DNA from 3 places in the Peribacillus sp. GL_122 genome. Region 2 is predicted to be linked to each of the others. Evidence: a T-box and tRNA genes for the amino acid it is inferred to sense, from the RefSeq annotation. Region 2 holds a T-box; the other regions hold tRNA genes.
What was found. The T-box of region 2 lies ahead of argS (arginine--tRNA ligase). A T-box ahead of a tRNA ligase gene usually reads a tRNA of that ligase, here a tRNA-Arg.

Region 1 (5,519 bases), 560 kb from region 2:
GTACATCATTTATTTGAAAGAAGCCGAAAAAATTGCCGAGTTTTTAAGTATAGTTGGCGCCCATTCAGCTTTATTAAGGTTCGAGGATGTACGGATTGTCCGTGATATGCGTAATTCAGTGAATCGGCTTGTGAATTGTGAAACAGCCAATTTGAACAAAACGATCGGGGCCTCATTGCGCCAGGTTGAAAATATCCATTATATCGAGGATACGGTAGGACTAAGCATTTTACCGGATAAGCTTCGGGAAATTGCGGAGCTTAGGATAGCGTTTCAGGATATAACCTTAAAGGAACTTGGGGAAATGGTATCCGGGGGAACCATCAGTAAGTCCGGGATTAATCACCGATTACGAAAGATTGATGAAATAGCTGACAAGCTCCGTGGGGGAGAGGCTATTGCTGCGAAAAAATAAAGCTAATAGGGGAGATCAAGATGGTGGAAAAACAAGTTGAGGTAAAATTGAAGACGGGTTTGCAAGCGCGGCCGGCGGCTCTTTTTGTACAAGAAGCTAACCGCTTTCATTCAGATGTTTTTCTTGAAAAAGAAGGAAAGAAAGTGAATGCAAAAAGTATAATGGGGTTAATGAGCCTTGCCATCAGTTCTGGCGTGTCCGTTAAGTTAATCGTCGAAGGACGCGATGAAAAAGAAGCGTTAGAGGCATTGGAAGAGTTCGTTCAGCAAGAGGGTTAAAAGAAAAGGATGCCTAAAAGTGCATCCTTTTTTTTATAATGTAAAAAAGGCTCCGGAAGTCGCTTAAGGCGATCTCCGGAGCCTTTTGTTGCATAATTATTTAGAGTCTTTTTTGTCATCAAGGATGCTGCGCGTGATGACTTTGTCAATCAAGCCATATTCAAGAGCTCTTTCGGAAGTCATGAAGTTATCACGTTCCGTATCTCTTTGAAGGACTTCAATAGGTTGACCAGTACGTTCTGCCAGGATTTGGTTCAGTTTATCTTTCAAGTGAAGGATACGGCGGGCAGCAATTTCAATTTCCGTAGCTTGACCTTGAGCTCCTCCAAGCGGTTGGTGAATCATGACTTCACTGTTTGGCAATGCATAACGTTTGCCTTTTTCGCCAGCAGCCAATAGGAAAGCGCCCATGGAAGCGGCCATACCGATGCATACTGTGGATACATTAGGTTTGATATATTGCATAGTATCATAAATGGCCATACCGGAAGTGATGCTTCCGCCAGGACTGTTGATGTATAGAGTGATATCTTTTTCAGGGTTTTCCGCTTCTAAAAATAGTAATTGAGCAACAATGGAGTTGGAAACATTATCGTCAATTGCACTTCCTAGCATAATGATCCGGTCTTTTAATAAACGGGAGTAAATATCGTAGGCACGCTCCCCACGACTTGTTTGTTCGATAACTGTAGGAATTAAATTCATGTTCATTTCCTCCTTCGATTAAGAGAATCATTTAAATTCTTTATGTATGTATGATACACTTTTTGGTCAATTTAGGTCAAACAAAACAAACCCTTTAATGGATAATTTGTTCGACAATTTTCTGGCTAAGGCTCCTTCCTGATAGATTACTTTATATATTATGCCGCACAGGGATGAATTTCCACATTACCCATAATACCCAAAAGACAAAGTTTTAAACCTGATAACCCTTGCAAAGAAGGGGATTCTATCATATAATGAAGTCTGTTAAAAAAATATTATCTATTACGCCCTCGTAGTGCAACGGATAGAACGCAAGCCTCCGAAGCTTGAAATGCAGGTTCGATTCCTGCCGAGGGCATTACCAATCTTCTGCTTAATAAAGTGGGGGATTTTTTATTGGGCATTTTTAAGCGGTTCCATAAGATTTTTGGAGAATTTACTCGTTTTCCGTAATATTCCATCGAATCCTGTGATGTTATTCCTGCCTTGAAAATATTACCCAACACTATTGAAAAATGGTGATTTTTCAATAAAAGTAGTTGTTAAATTTGCGTTTCTAACATATAGTATTTAAAACAAATAAACTATTCAGAAAAAATTCGTAAGCGTTTTCATGGGTTTTTGTGTAGAATTTTCTCCTGATAATGTAAAATGGAGTGGGGGAGGGATGAATCGATGAGTATGAATATGAAAGCAGGACTTTTTCAACAGCAAACATTAAAGATGGCAATGACCCAGGAGCTTATGCAAGCTATTACATTGCTGCAATACTCCTCGCAAGAGCTATCGGCTTTTCTAGAAAATAAAATGGTGGAGAATCCATTACTGTCCATAGATCAGCCAACATCTTCTATATTTCAGCCAACTTTTGACCGGAAAAAGGGTAAACGGACTCTTAAAAATACGTATGATGCCAACTATTGGATTGAACAGATCAGTGAAGATACTTTATCGCTTGAACAGCATATCATGTCCCAGGTGAATCACCAGCAGTTTTCAGGTGAGCAGCAGAAGGCAATGCTTCTATTAATTCATAACCTTGATGAAAACGGTTACTTGAGGACTCAACTGGATGATATATGCGTCCCAGGCATATCTCCGGCCGTTTTGGAAGAGAGTCTCTCGATATTACAGGAACTCGAGCCGCATGGCATTGGAGCGAGAAACCTTCAAGAGTGCCTTTTGCTTCAGGTGAAAGCAGAAGGGGAGAACCTGCTTGCAGAATCGATCATAGAAAATCATTTCCTCGATTTTGCTGAAAAGCGTTGGAAAGACCTAAGTAAGAAAATCGGTGTTACAATGAAGGAGATTCAAGAAGTCTTTGATTATGTCCAGACGTTGAACCCGCGTCCGGCTTCACTCTTTTTTCAGGAAAAGCCTTCTTATATAGTGCCGGATGTGGTCGTGGAAGTTCGGGATGGCATGCTGCTTGTTGGGAATTATGATGGTAACACACCCAATCTTAATGTGGATAAAGGGTATTTAAACCGAATGAAGAGCCATAAGGATCAGGGAGTTCAACGGTTTATCCAGGATAAGTGGCAGGAATACCAATGGATCTCCAGAGGGATTCAACAAAGAAAAGAAACTATATTGAAGGTCATTCAGTGCATCGTCGAAAAACAGCCGGCGTGCTTTCATCATGGCCTGAACTATTTGAAGCCGATGACGATGAAAGAAATAGCTGACGAAATTGGTATACATGAGTCCACAGTAAGCCGGGCGGTTAAAGGGAAATACGTGCAGACACCATTTGGCACGATAGAGATGCGGATATTTTTCACTACTTCTTTACAGTCAGTCGGCCTTGATGAGGATATGTCGGGCATGCAAGCAAAAAAGAGCCTGCAGGCAGCCATCAATGGGGAAAATAAACAAAAGCCGCTTTCGGATCAAGACCTGGTAGAACGGTTGAAAGAGGAGCATGGAATTATCTTGGCACGCCGAACCGTTGCCAAATACCGGGAACAATTAGGGATCCCTTCTTCATCTAAACGAAAAAGATATGATTGAAAAGGATGAGTGGTTTGGAATCAAATGCGTTTGTTTTATATAGTAGGGATAAATGCCCGTTATGTGATAAAGCCAAGCGGGTACTTGAAGAAGTGAAGGCGGAGTCGGGCATAGGCTATAAGGAAATCGATATCCATACCGATGATGATTTGCTAGAAAAATTCGGGCTGATGATTCCTGTCGTAGAATGGAAAGATGATATCGTTCAATTCGGAAATGTTGATAAATCAGCTCTAAATAGGCTTTTGGAAAAATAATTTTTCAAATCATTTGAAGAAACATTCCGTTCCTGCTAGAATAAAATATGTAGCAGGAATATTTTTTTGTTTTAAGTGGGACAGAAAATGACTACGCGGGACATTAAATGTCCAACTTAACTTTTTAGGAGTTTTAAATATGCGTACATTACTCGAGGTACAAAGAAAATTATTACCAGATTTCCTTCTGGTTATGCAAAAAAGATATGATATCCTGCGTTATATCAAAATGATGCAGCCGGTTGGAAGGCGCAGTCTGTCCGTGAGCCTTAATTTGACAGAACGGACGCTTAGAGGCGAGGTTGATTTTCTGAAAAGTCAGAACCTGGTTAACATATTCAGCTCTGGCATGACGCTGACTGATGAAGGGATTGAAATCCTGGATAAGTTAGAAGGAATAATGCGTGAAGTAATGGGTATAGACATAATGGAACGGCAATTGCAGGATTTATTACAAGTGGATGAAGTCATTATTGTCTCAGGAAATTGTGATGAGACCCCATGGGTGAAAAAAGAATTGGGTAAAGCTTGTGCAAACCGTATGAAACGAGAATGGAACTCAAAGAATATCATTGCGGTTACTGGCGGATCCACAATGGCCGAAGTGGCTGATTCGTTGTCACCTGATGAAGCGTCGAAGAAATTGACATTTGTCCCGGCCCGCGGGGGAATTGGTGAAGCAGTACAGAATCAGGCCAATACGATTGTTGAAAAAATGGCACAGAAGGCACAAGCCTCATACAGAGTGTTATATGTACCCGATCAATTAAGCGGTGAGGTTTATGCTTCATTTCAGAAGGAACCTGCAATTAAAGAAGTGATTTCCCAAATCAAATCTGCCGATATGATCATTCATGGAATCGGTGATGCCATGGCCATGGCTGAGAGAAGAAATTCTTCGCCAGAAATGTTAAAGAAGCTGTTAGATGGAAATGCTGTAGGAGAAGCATTCGGTTATTATTACGATGAAAACGGTAAAGTTGTTCATAAAGTTTTGACAGTCGGCATCCAGTTAGATGATCTTAGCCCTGAAAAGCGAGTGATAACTGTGGCAGGTGGCAAAACTAAAGCAAAGGCTATCCGTTCCTACATGAAAGGCGCACCTTCATCAACAGTGTTGATCACTGATGAAGCGGCGGCACAAGAGTTAATTCAGGGGAATTACACCCCTTAATATATTTGCGAACTTAAAAGGAGGAATTTTTCATGGCAGTAAAAGTTGGTATTAATGGTTTTGGACGTATTGGACGTAATGTATTTCGTGCAGCATTGAGTAATCCTGGGGTAGAGATTGTTGCTATTAACGACTTAACGGATGCTAATATGTTAGCGCACCTTCTTCAATACGATACAATTCATGGATCTCTTAATGAAAAAGTAACAGTTGATGGGGAGTACCTTGTTGTTGATGGTCATAAAGTCAAAGTATTGGCTGAACGTGATCCTGCACAATTAGCATGGGGTGAACTAGGAGTAGAAGTAGTTGTAGAATCTACAGGACGTTTCACAAAACGTGCAGATGCAGCTAAGCATTTAGAAGCTGGCGCGAAAAAAGTAATCATCTCTGCTCCTGCATCTGATGAAGATATTACAATTGTCATGGGTGTAAACGAAGACAAATATGATGCAGCAAACCACCATGTAATCTCTAATGCTTCTTGTACAACGAACTGCTTAGCTCCATTTGCTAAAGTGCTTCATGAACAATTTGGAATCAAACGCGGTATGATGACTACTGTTCACTCGTATACAAATGATCAGCAAATCCTTGATTTGCCTCATAAAGATTACCGCCGTGCACGTGCAGCTGCCGAGAATATCATTCCTACAACAACTGGGGCGGCAAAA
Region 2 (5,519 bases):
GATATAAAGGCTGGCGAGGAAATAACGATCAATTACAATGGTGAACCTGATAATAAATCCCCGTTATGGTTCGATGTCATCGAGTAGGCGTTTTTTGCTTCCATTTTATTTTGAAAGAATCCATTTTGAAGGAGAATTGATCAAAATGGATTCTTTTTTTATTCAGTTTTCTTCGCTAATGCAAGGACTCTTTAACTTACATTTTATTCGGCGCTGAAATTCCCAATAAACTTAGCGCATCCTTTAATACAATCGCTACGGAAAAAGCGAATGAGAGCTTCATTTGTTTCCATTCATCTTCAACCAAGATTTTCGTATGTGCATAATACTTATTGAATGCACGCGATAAATGCAAGCTGAATTTCGCGATTTGTGATGGATCGGCTTGTTCAAATGATTTTTGGACAATGATCGGGTATTGCTCCAACATCTGGATGACCGGCCACGCATATTCTCCTAAAGCTTCAAAAGTGATGGACTGCTCTTTAAATTCACCTTTTTCAAGCAATGAGGAAATTCGCGCAAATGTGTACTGTACATATGGACCCGTTTCTCCCTCAAAATTCATCATTTGCTCTAATGAAAAATCAATATCGTTCATGCGGTTATTTTTTAAATCATTAAAGATTACCGCTCCGACACCAACCTGTCTTGCAACCAGTTCTTTCTGTTCAAGCGCTTGATTTTTTTCTTTAATATTGCGCTTCGCAGTTTCGATTGCCTCTGCCAATACATCCGCAAGCAGCACGACTTTCCCTTTACGTGTCGACATTTTCTTGCCGTCTTTTAACATCATGCCAAATGCTACGTGCTGCAAATCTTTTGACCAATCATATCCCATTTTTTCAACGACGTTAAAAAGTTGCTTAAAGTGCAGGGATTGTTCGTTCCCGACAACATAAAATGTTTTCTTCGCCCCGTACTGTTTTTTACGATACATGGCTGCAGCCAAATCACGCGTCGCATAAAGTGTCGCCCCATCGGTTTTCGTAATCAAACAAGGCGGCATATCTTCCAATTGCACGACATAGGCACCTTCGGATAGGGTAAGCAAGCCCTTTTCTTTTAGTTCCCCGACAACAGCATCCATTTTGTCATTGTAAAACGCTTCTCCGGCATAGGAATCAAAACGGATGCCCAATAAATCATAAATCGTCTCAAATTCTTTTAAGGACGCATCCCTGAACCATTTCCATAATGCCAGTGCTTCCTCATCCCCATCTTCAAGCGACTTGAAACTTGCGCGTGCTTGTTCATTCAACGATTCATCCGTTTCAGCTATTTCATGGAACTTCACATAGATTTTCAATAATTCCTGAATCGGCGAAGCTTCAATTGCCTCTTTGTCGCCCCACAGCTTATACGCGACGATCAACTTGCCGAATTGCGTGCCCCAATCTCCTAAATGATTAATACGCACGGCATTGTAGCCATTTTTTCCGGCAATGTTAGCCAGTGCATTCCCTATGACCGTTGAGCGTAAGTGCCCCATGGAAAAAGGCTTGGCAATATTCGGGGATGAGTAATCAATCACGACATTTTCCTGTACAGGCTGCAGTGAACCATACTGATCCTTTTCCCTTAATATCGTTTGCAGCGCGTTTTCCGTCACCATCTGTTGATTGACGAAAATATTCAGATAACCACCCACAACGTTTACTTCTTGGATCAAATCACTGTTTAATTGTTGGGCTATTTCAGATGCAATCACTTGAGGCGATTTTTTGAATTTTTTTGCAAGAGTAAAACACGGAAAGGCGACATCACCTAACTCCATCAATTTAGGCTTTTCCATTAATTTTTCTATTTCACTTGCTGGCATTTCATTGTTCAAAGCAGTTGAAATCAATTCTGCAATTGGTTTATTCATCGACATTTTCCCTCCTAAACAAAAAAGCCCCCGCCTCTAAATAAGAGACGAGAGCATGAATTCCCGTGGTACCACTCTAGTTGCCACAAATTGTGACCACTTTCCATTGTTAACGAGGTGACTCCCCGATGTTCCCTACTAAACGTTTCAAGAAATTTCTCCAAAGTGCGCTTCATTCATCCGTCCTGCATTAGGCTCCCACCATCCCTAACTCGCTTTCCATTTCGAAATGAACTACTCTCTTCATCACAGAATTTTCAATATTATAATTTAATCCATCGTACACAATTTAAAAAAACGTGTCAACAGGATTTAGGAAACAAATCCTAACCAGCCGGTAACTTCATTTTATCCTTGATGGTCGAAAAATATTTCCTTACGGTCCCTATTGTGTCGCTTTGCTTATTAGACGCTTCCATTTTGGATTGACCATCGGCTAACAGCCCTAACACTCCCATTTCCCGGCCATTATTGCTGGGAGACTCATCTATAAGTTCTGGGGAGTATATTCGCTTGCCGTCCATTATGCCGCGAATCGAGCAGGCTAACTCTTCACCCGAGCTATCCTTCAATAAATAACCACTTACATTAGCTTTTAATGCGAGTTGAAAATAACCAGTCCTTCGAAATGTCGTTAAAATGACCACTTTGCATTCAAATGACTTTAATGCTTCTGCTGCCTCAAGTCCGTTCATTACAGGCATCTCCATATCCATGATACACACATCAGGCTGTAATTGGTGTACAAGGGCCATCGCTTCTTCTCCATTACTGGCTTGCCCGACAATTTCTATATCTTCTTCAAGATTGAGTAGAGAACTTATTGCCTCTAACAGCATTTGCTGATTCTCTGCAATGACAATTCGAATCATTTTAAGTTCTCTCCTTTATCGAGTTCCTTATATGAAACAAAGACTCCCCAAAATCCAAGGATTAATAAGGGAGTCTGAAATGATACATGAACGTTACAGTTCAGATTTCACTTGAGCGGAAACGCTTTTTTTCGTTAAATATTTTATGTCTTTGAAGCTAACAAAATTCTTGGATTCCTCATCCCATAAACGGAAACGGAGTGAGCGCAAGCTTGTCGCAAGAGTAATCGTTGGAACGTTCTTTAAAGGCTGCGTATTATTGTGAGCCATTTCCAATTTATAGTTAGGTACCCTTGGACTTAAATGGTGAACATGATGGTAACCGATATTACCAGTAAGGAACTGCATCAGTTTTGGAAGCTTATAAAAAGAACTTCCCTCCACTGCTGCTAATACATATTCCCACTCCTCATTTTCTTCAAAATAAGAGTCCTCAAATGTGTGCTGGACGTAAAACAGCCAAATGCCCACTGAACCAGAAATCATGAAAATGGAACCTTGTACCAGAAGGAACGACTGCCAGCCTACTGCCAGGCAAAGCAATGTTGCTAATACGACGATTAAAGCATTCGTCAAATACGTATTCATTTTCTCCTTCTTTCTAGCACCTTTACGGTTAAATCTATTTTTAAGAAGGAATACATAAATTGGACCTAAACCAAACATAACCAATGGATTGCGATAAAAACGATAGGCAAAACGAATTTTAAGCGGTGCAGCCAAATATTCATCTACCGTAAGGGTCCAAATATCTCCTGTACCCCGCTTATCCAAATTACCGCTTGTTGCGTGATGCACAGAATGCTCATGCCCCCACTGATCAAACGGGAATAAAGTCAAAACACCCATGATCGTACCGACTGCTCTATTCGCACGGCGGCTTTTGAAAAATGAATGATGCGTACAATCATGGAAAATAATGAATATTCTTGTCAAGAAGCCAGCAGCAATCACGGCTGGAATTAAAGTTAACCAATAAGAAACGGAAAGACTTATATATGCTAGGTACCATAAAATAATGAACGGCCCCAAGGTATTGACGATCTGCCATATACTTTGCTTTGTCGTTGATTGTTCAAAAGGAGCAATTTGTTTTTTCAAGTTTTTTGTATTTTGCAAGGTCATTATTTAATTGCACTTCCTTTTATTTGTCGTTATTTCATATTATAAAGAAATCAACCTGAAATTATTAGTACCAGGTGTCATGACTAGAAGATGACAAATGTCATGTACAAGTCATTTCCAACGGCAAGCGTAAAAAAGGCCAACCAGAAAAAACTGATTAACCTGTTCATATGTTTAGGATTTCGTTATCTTGAAATAACAGGTAGCCTTACTTTAAGAACGGGACTGTCAATATCAGGCTTACATTCCCAGCAGTAAGCAAAAATAATTCGATCTACCCTAGAGTGGAACTACAAACAGAATCGTAATTAGATTCCCTATTTTCTTCTATATAGAGCCTTTCCACAATGTACCTCTATTTTATGACGATTCTCCATAGTAAACTGGTAAAGTTAAATTTTACAAAGGGGAATAAAATAATTGTGAAAAAATTCTTTGGATGTTTTATTATATTAAGCCTTCTTTGTGCATGTCTCTTTCCAACCAATGGTAATTCATCAAACAAAACCCTTTACATAGGTTCTGTTAAAGTGGACAATACAAAAGTTTTTAGTTCTCCTAAATTAGGTTCCACTCAATTAAAGCCCTTAAAAAAGGGCGAGGAGTTTCCCGTCATTTCTTCTTCCGTTGGGGATTCCGCGGGGCCTATTATCCATAAAGTAAAGGCTGGAAACACATTATGGAAAGTAGCAAATCAATATGGTGTTTCAGTAAGTGAGTTACAAAAAGAAAATAAATTACCTTCGACCGAAATAAATGTTGGCCAAAACCTGAAGATTCCCCAGAAATATAAGATCCATAAGGTTGTATCAGGAGATATATTGTGGAAGATTTCTACTAAATATAAGGTAACCACAAGTGATTTGACGAAATTAAACAACTTACATACGGTTACCCTTAAAGTTGGCCAAAAATTGAAGATTCCTGATTATTACTACCAAGTTCAATTGCTTGATGGTAAAAAGGGATGGATAAAGACATCCCAGCTTCAAAAAAAGGCGCAAAAACCTATCGTCATGGGCTGGACGCATAATGGATCGAAAGAAAACTACACCCAACAAATTAAACAACCTAATTTAAATGTAGTATCTCCCCGTTCCTATACGCTGAAGGATTCCGGTAATTTCGTTTCCGTTTCTGCGGATGCAAAATTCGTCCAAAACGCCCATAAGCAAGGAAAACAAGTTTGGCAGCTTATCGGAAATCAATTTGACCCTGTTTTAACTGGTTCTGTACTAGGCAATACAAAAAAACGCCAGAAATTAGTATCAACTTTACGTGATTCACTTGTTAAAACTAAAAGTGATGGAATAAATGTAGATTTTGAAAACATCGATCCAAAAAACAAGAAGGACTTTGTACTTTTCATAGGCGAACTGAAAAAGGCACTAAAACCGCATGGAATTAAAGTATCCGTGGATGTCACCCGAGAAAATGAAGACCCTTTTTGGTCAAAAAGTCTGGATAGGAAAGCACTTGGCAAAATAGCAGACTACATCATCATAATGGGTTATGACGAGCATTGGGGAGGGAGCCCAGTAGCCGGGTCCGTTTCCTCGTTACCTTGGATCAAAGAAGGAACTAAGCTTTTAATGAAAGAAGTACCCGCCCATAAGATCATATTGGCTGTACCATTTTATACGAGAGAATGG
Region 3 (5,519 bases), 700 kb from region 2:
GAATTACGTGCGCACTTGAAGGCCGGAACGTCCCTTCATTGATTTGCCGCTTCTTCTGAAGATAACCGAATGTCGCCAGAACTGTAATCACAAGGCCCAATGCACAAGCAAACATCCCAAGCACGATACTGATCAAGTCAATCCGGGCATCCCGATGCACACCAATCGTAAAATGCAGGCTTGTCGCAAGAAAACCAACCCCCACTATCGCAATAACCGTTCTTATCCACGCTAAGAAGGTACGTTCATTAGCCAAATGCTGCTGGGCATATTTCAATTGGTCTTTCTCCATGTCATCACCTTAATCGCACGATTTTAATCAACCTTAAAAATCAATCATCTTTTCAGTAGCCGAAAAGCTCTGATTATAGACCCGACAAACATTAGCCCTGCACCGCCGAGTAATAAATATATACATAGTGTTTTATCAATAACATTCAAAGGATAAAGCAATGCCCCCAGCGCAACGATTGTTCCTATCCCCGTTATGGTCCATCCTATTTTTTTCATTCGCAACTCCTAAAATTAATTATTTAGTGAAGGTCCCCCATGGGTTTCCCCTTTTTTTAATAAGTTCCCTCATTACTAGCTTAAACCATTTAAAAACTAACAACAAGTGAGATCCCCTGACTTTCTTCCCGCAAAAAAGGAGCCATAAATGACTCCCTGTTTTGAATACGCCCAAATTCAGCCGTTCTTTTTATCCTTTTCCATGTATTCTTTTATTTTTCTTCCCACTCAGACCCGAAGTTCCCTTGTGCAAGGGTAGTAATTCGTGTATAAGGACACCAATCCCCCACTCTCCAAGGGGATAAAGGAACCGCCAATAACTAGGAGCCGGGAATCACGGAGAATCTCTAAAGGCTACATACAAGTCAGTTGGATTTCATTCTATTGTATCCCCGTTCTTCGTATGGCTGTATTTTTTCCAACCACTCTTCTTCAAGTTTTTTCAATTCCCGTTTAGCATCAAAGAATCCTGTTTCTTTCGGTTTCAATACCTGCAGTACCTCAAAAGAAAAAGCATCTTTCCCATATTCGTTCCACTCACCTTGCAGCACTTTATTCGTGTTTGTTCCGACTTCCAATTCAAATTGTTTCCCCTTCAACGTCTTTAAATTCCTGGTGCTTCCGATAAAGACTTTATTATTTACCGTATTTCTGATTTGGTATACACCTGCTTCAATTTTCGTTTCTTTATATAATTGCTTCAATTCTTTTTTACGATCCATATTTCATGCCTCCAGTCATCATTTCTTCAGCCAATATTGGCTCCCATCAGGCTTTCTATCCAAGAATCCATATTCTATTAAATATCTTCTCAATAGAACATGATCAGGATAAACTGCACCCAATATTTGATTGATTTCTTTCTCTTCGTATTTCCGCTCTTTTTCAAAACGGTTCATAATTTCTTGGAGAATGATCAGCCTTTGTTTTTCCTTTGGCGGGAAAGACTTTAATGCATCCTGACTGCCTTTTGGGAAGTATTTTTTCAGTACAGTCACCTTTTCATCCTCGGTAACGTTATAACGATCATCGACCATCCTTGCTTTTTGATGAAGCGGGATAAATGCCGGCGCATGTTCATCTTTATCTTTCAAAAGTTCCATCAGGGCTAAAAACAACTTAGCCTGACGCTCTTTCTCTTTCAACACAAAGCGATGGTTCCGAATGGTGGAAGGACTCCCAATCCCCATTTCCTCCTGAACCTCAGCATCATTCTTCCCTTGGTAAAAAAGGCGAAGAAGGCGATTTTGATGGTCCGTGAGACCTGTAAGTTTCTTATCGAGATCAATCAAGTAATCGAAAACTGAGCGGTGTGCATGTTCAATATGAATTCCCATATACCTCTTCGCTTCATAAAGAATCCCATCTTTCGGGTATACGATCCCCTTTTCAATTGCATTTCCGCACAGCAAACAAACATATTGATTCTCACCTTCGATATACCCTTGTTTAAGCTCATCCTGAGACGCGCTCCAAAACATTTCAGCGTCCTTCATAAAACAAACACTTCCCTATAAAGTTTATAATATAATAAACATAATATTAATTTGTTTGATTTATGTCAATGTTTTTCCTGATTTTTTTATAACTCCAGCAACCGTGAAATCATAAAAAAACATTAAATAGAAAAAAGGCATCCGATCACGGATACCTCAGACTGTACAATTTAAACGTTGATTTCCTCTCCAGGCACACGCTTTCAGCGGGCGGTCCGGAAGCCTCCTCGGCACCTCTGCGCCTGCGGGGTCTCCCTTGGACTCGCTTTTCCAGCAGGAGTCTCGCACACCCGCTCCAATCAACTTTGTTTTAACTTTTAGATAGAACCTTTTTGCCTAAGATCTTTATTGTTTTAAAATAGAATTATTAAAACTTGGGGTGATGAGGGTGCCTTTCTAAACATGATTCTATTCAGTGAAATCAACTTGAAATGATTACTTTAGATCAACTAGTGTCGGCGAACCATTTGATTCGTAAAATTGAGGCTGCCATTGACTTCTCTTTCATTTATGATTTGTTGAAACAAATATGACTTACCATTGGTTCTTAGGCTGCATTGGACTACTTTAAGGGGACTTAAAAAACTGCCTATGCAGGCGATGCTTACTTTCGCTCCTTTATTTAAAGAAGATGGCCAATTGACATGGAAAGTTCTAGGCATTGCCTAACATAGTGGGCTCGCAGGGCCCCAATCTCTTAATTTAAGGCGAAATTTCAAAGGGAATTTCAAAAGGGGTTCGGAATTTTTTAATTCCGAACCCCTTTTGTCTACAAACTGAGGCATCCGATCATGGATGCTTTTTTCTGTGGATCATATGAAACTCCTAATATAGTTCCTCCGTCAGAGCTCATTAAGTATTGCTAGGCACAAACTTAAGTATTCCTTCCAGATAAACACCTTGTTCTTTTCGGGTGCATTCCCTCAACTTGATTCTTCCTTCTTTTTCTAACTCCTTGGCTAATTGGACTACTTCAGTTCCATCTTCGGTTATTTCGACTGAGAAGAAATTGCCCCGAGTGGAAGTTTGAATGAACTTGAATAATCTATCTTTATTCATTTAAACATCTCCTTATTTATAACAAGTTCGACATAAAAGGTCATCCACCTGCGATAAATATGAAATAAAAAACTTCTTGCCGCATTTCATCCATAAAACAAAAAAGAAAAAAAGCCAAAACCTTTTAAAGGTTTTGGCTTTAAGTTAGTGTCCCAGGAGAGATTCGAACTCCCGACCGACGCCTTAGAAGGGCGTTGCTCTATCCAGCTGAGCTACTGAGACATATCGCTATTTTTCTTCAGTTCAGTATAACGGCCACTTTTCGAACTTAGACCGTAATGGTGATTCCTATTATAACTTAATATAATACTCATTGCAATACTAGTAATATATAATTTTTGAAGAGTTTTAGAACACCCCTACCATTAATTCAATATTTATCATGGTATTTGAATGAAGTTTGCAGTAAAAAATGGGGAATACACTTTATCGAACAATTCGAAGTTATCATATATAACTTATTTCTACTTCAACATCTAATAATCCTTTTCTTTTGGTCATACGAAAAAAACCTCCTATATCGTTAGTAGGATAAATCGATATACGGTGTAATTTCTTACATGACCGTTATACTGACCATTTCACTAAACGATATAGAAGGTTTTCGTAGCGGGATTTAAATCCACTAAGTTAGTGTCCCAGGAGAGATTCGAACTCCCGACCGACGCCTTAGAAGGGCGTTGCTCTATCCAGCTGAGCTACTGAGACGTTTATGATATAAGTTGCGGTAAAACTTATGTATTACCTTAACTGTTCCCTTAGGACACTTCTTATTATAGTAGGATATCAAAAGAAAGTCAACGGCTTTTCATAAAAAGTTTTTTCTTTTTTATGAACCAGGAAGCGGGTAAAAACGCTTCCTGTTCATAATACATGAAGTCATTCCATTTGATAAGCATTTCTTAATTCCTCAACGATTTTTCCTTCAAGGTCATAAAAGATGATTTCAAGTTGGTCATTTCCGATATTCAACATGGCATAGGTTTTCTCTTTTCGTCCACGCGGCTGCCGTATGCTTCCCGGGTTGATGTAGAGCTTGCCATCAATCAATTCTGAACCCGCAGCGTGGGAATGGCCAAAACAAATAATATCCGCCCCTGTCTCTTCACTTTTATATGATAGGTTCATCAAGGTCATATTTATGTTATAGAGGTGTCCATGCGTAAGGAAGAAACGCTTGCCTGCGATACTCTCCACAATATCATTCGGATATGCCGAATCAAAGTCACAATTCCCACGAACGGCTAAGAACTCCGACATATGAGGGTCATTTTTTTCCAACTCTGAATCACCGCAATGGATCATGGCAGCAACCTCTTGTTTATGACGGTCGGCAATCATGCTGATTTCATGAGTTAAGCCATGACTGTCACTCATTATTAGCACTTTCATCGTCACATTCCTTCTTCCCTTTTTAGAAATGGATCAAGTTTTTCATCTAGAGCCCTCAATGCGTTGGCACGGTGGCTGATTTTGTTTTTTTCCTCTTTTGTCAATTCGGCGTTTGTTTTACCCTGTTCCTCAACAAAAAAGATGGGATCATAACCAAATCCATTCGTTCCAGAAGGCTGTTCTGTTATCAAGCCTTCCATCGTTCCCGATACCGTAATCGTTTCCTGGTTGGGTGACGCTAGTGCCAATGCGCAATAAAATCTCGCCGTTCTATCCTCTTTTGGCACGCCTTCCAGCTCCCGGAGGACTTTTTCCGTGTTTGCTTCATCACTCTTGGACTCTCCAGCATAGCGCGCTGAATATACGCCGGGACGGCCCTCTAATGCATCTACAATCAATCCTGAGTCATCAGCAATGACAAAGCGGCCTAGCTGATGGGCAATGGCCTCTGCCTTCAGGATCGCGTTTTCTTCAAAAGTCGTGCCTGTTTCTTCAACATCAGGAGCATCCGGTACATCGAGAAGTGTTTTGACTTCATATCCTTTTGCAGAGAATAAGCTTTCGAACTCCTTGGCTTTCCCTTTATTTTTCGTTGCAATGATTACTGTCTTCATTTATCATTTCACCCTTTTTTATTTTATCGGCATGAAGCTCTTTTGGGGCTAAGAAAGAATCCGCTGTAACTTGTTATATGTAAAAGCCGCTTCTTCTCCAGTGCCAAACGGACGAATTCAGCGCTGCCTTTCACGTTCAACAACTGCCGCTGAATTATCCAGATAAGTTTAGTCTAACACAACTCCCTCATCTGCAATAAGCCGTAACTTGTAATCTAACGTTTGTAATTTTCACTATGTTCAATATGGATATTAACTTTTATGTTATTTATTGAAGTCTTATCAAAGGAATTAATAATTTTATTATCCCATTTATTGACATGGTATCTGTATGCCTTTTCACTGATGTTAAAAAGGTCTGTATTTATTTTTCCCCCTGTCTCCAATGTCTTCAAAATATCTTCCTTAACTTTTATTTCTACCTTTTTTTCGATTTTTTCCATATCAA

Region 1: it encodes a tRNA-Arg, which carries the amino acid that the T-box ahead of argS (arginine--tRNA ligase) is inferred to sense. The anticodon was not compared.
Region 3: it encodes a tRNA-Arg, which carries the amino acid that the T-box ahead of argS (arginine--tRNA ligase) is inferred to sense. The anticodon was not compared.

The regions. Positions count from the first base shown of each region.
Region 1 is NZ_CM174415.1:5,393,593-5,399,111, reverse strand. It holds gene whiA (DNA-binding protein WhiA) at 1-415, shown strand, start outside; gene AC3ISB_RS26340 (HPr family phosphocarrier protein) at 436-693, shown strand; gene clpP (ATP-dependent Clp endopeptidase proteolytic subunit ClpP) at 790-1,398, opposite strand; tRNA gene AC3ISB_RS26330 (tRNA-Arg) at 1,688-1,759, shown strand; gene rpoN (RNA polymerase factor sigma-54) at 2,077-3,414, shown strand; gene AC3ISB_RS26320 (glutaredoxin family protein) at 3,420-3,671, shown strand; gene AC3ISB_RS26315 (sugar-binding transcriptional regulator) at 3,811-4,845, shown strand; gene gap (type I glyceraldehyde-3-phosphate dehydrogenase) at 4,878-5,519, shown strand, end outside.
Region 2 is NZ_CM174415.1:4,832,298-4,837,816, forward strand. It holds gene AC3ISB_RS23365 (SET domain-containing protein) at 1-87, shown strand, start outside; gene argS (arginine--tRNA ligase) at 197-1,876, opposite strand; T-box leader at 1,911-2,129, opposite strand; gene AC3ISB_RS23375 (response regulator) at 2,197-2,742, opposite strand; gene desA (Delta(5) desaturase DesA) at 2,836-3,867, opposite strand; gene AC3ISB_RS23385 (LysM peptidoglycan-binding domain-containing protein) at 4,398-5,519, shown strand, end outside.
Region 3 is NZ_CM174415.1:4,133,371-4,138,889, forward strand. It holds gene AC3ISB_RS19960 (YidH family protein) at 1-292, opposite strand, end outside; gene AC3ISB_RS19965 (hypothetical protein) at 337-510, opposite strand; gene AC3ISB_RS19970 (GIY-YIG nuclease family protein) at 876-1,232, opposite strand; gene AC3ISB_RS19975 (DUF2087 domain-containing protein) at 1,251-2,006, opposite strand; gene AC3ISB_RS19980 (hypothetical protein) at 2,859-3,065, opposite strand; tRNA gene AC3ISB_RS19985 (tRNA-Arg) at 3,214-3,287, opposite strand; tRNA gene AC3ISB_RS19990 (tRNA-Arg) at 3,700-3,773, opposite strand; gene AC3ISB_RS19995 (metallophosphoesterase) at 3,945-4,457, opposite strand; gene AC3ISB_RS20000 (XTP/dITP diphosphatase) at 4,460-5,071, opposite strand; gene AC3ISB_RS20005 (Ger(x)C family spore germination protein) at 5,287-5,519, opposite strand, start outside.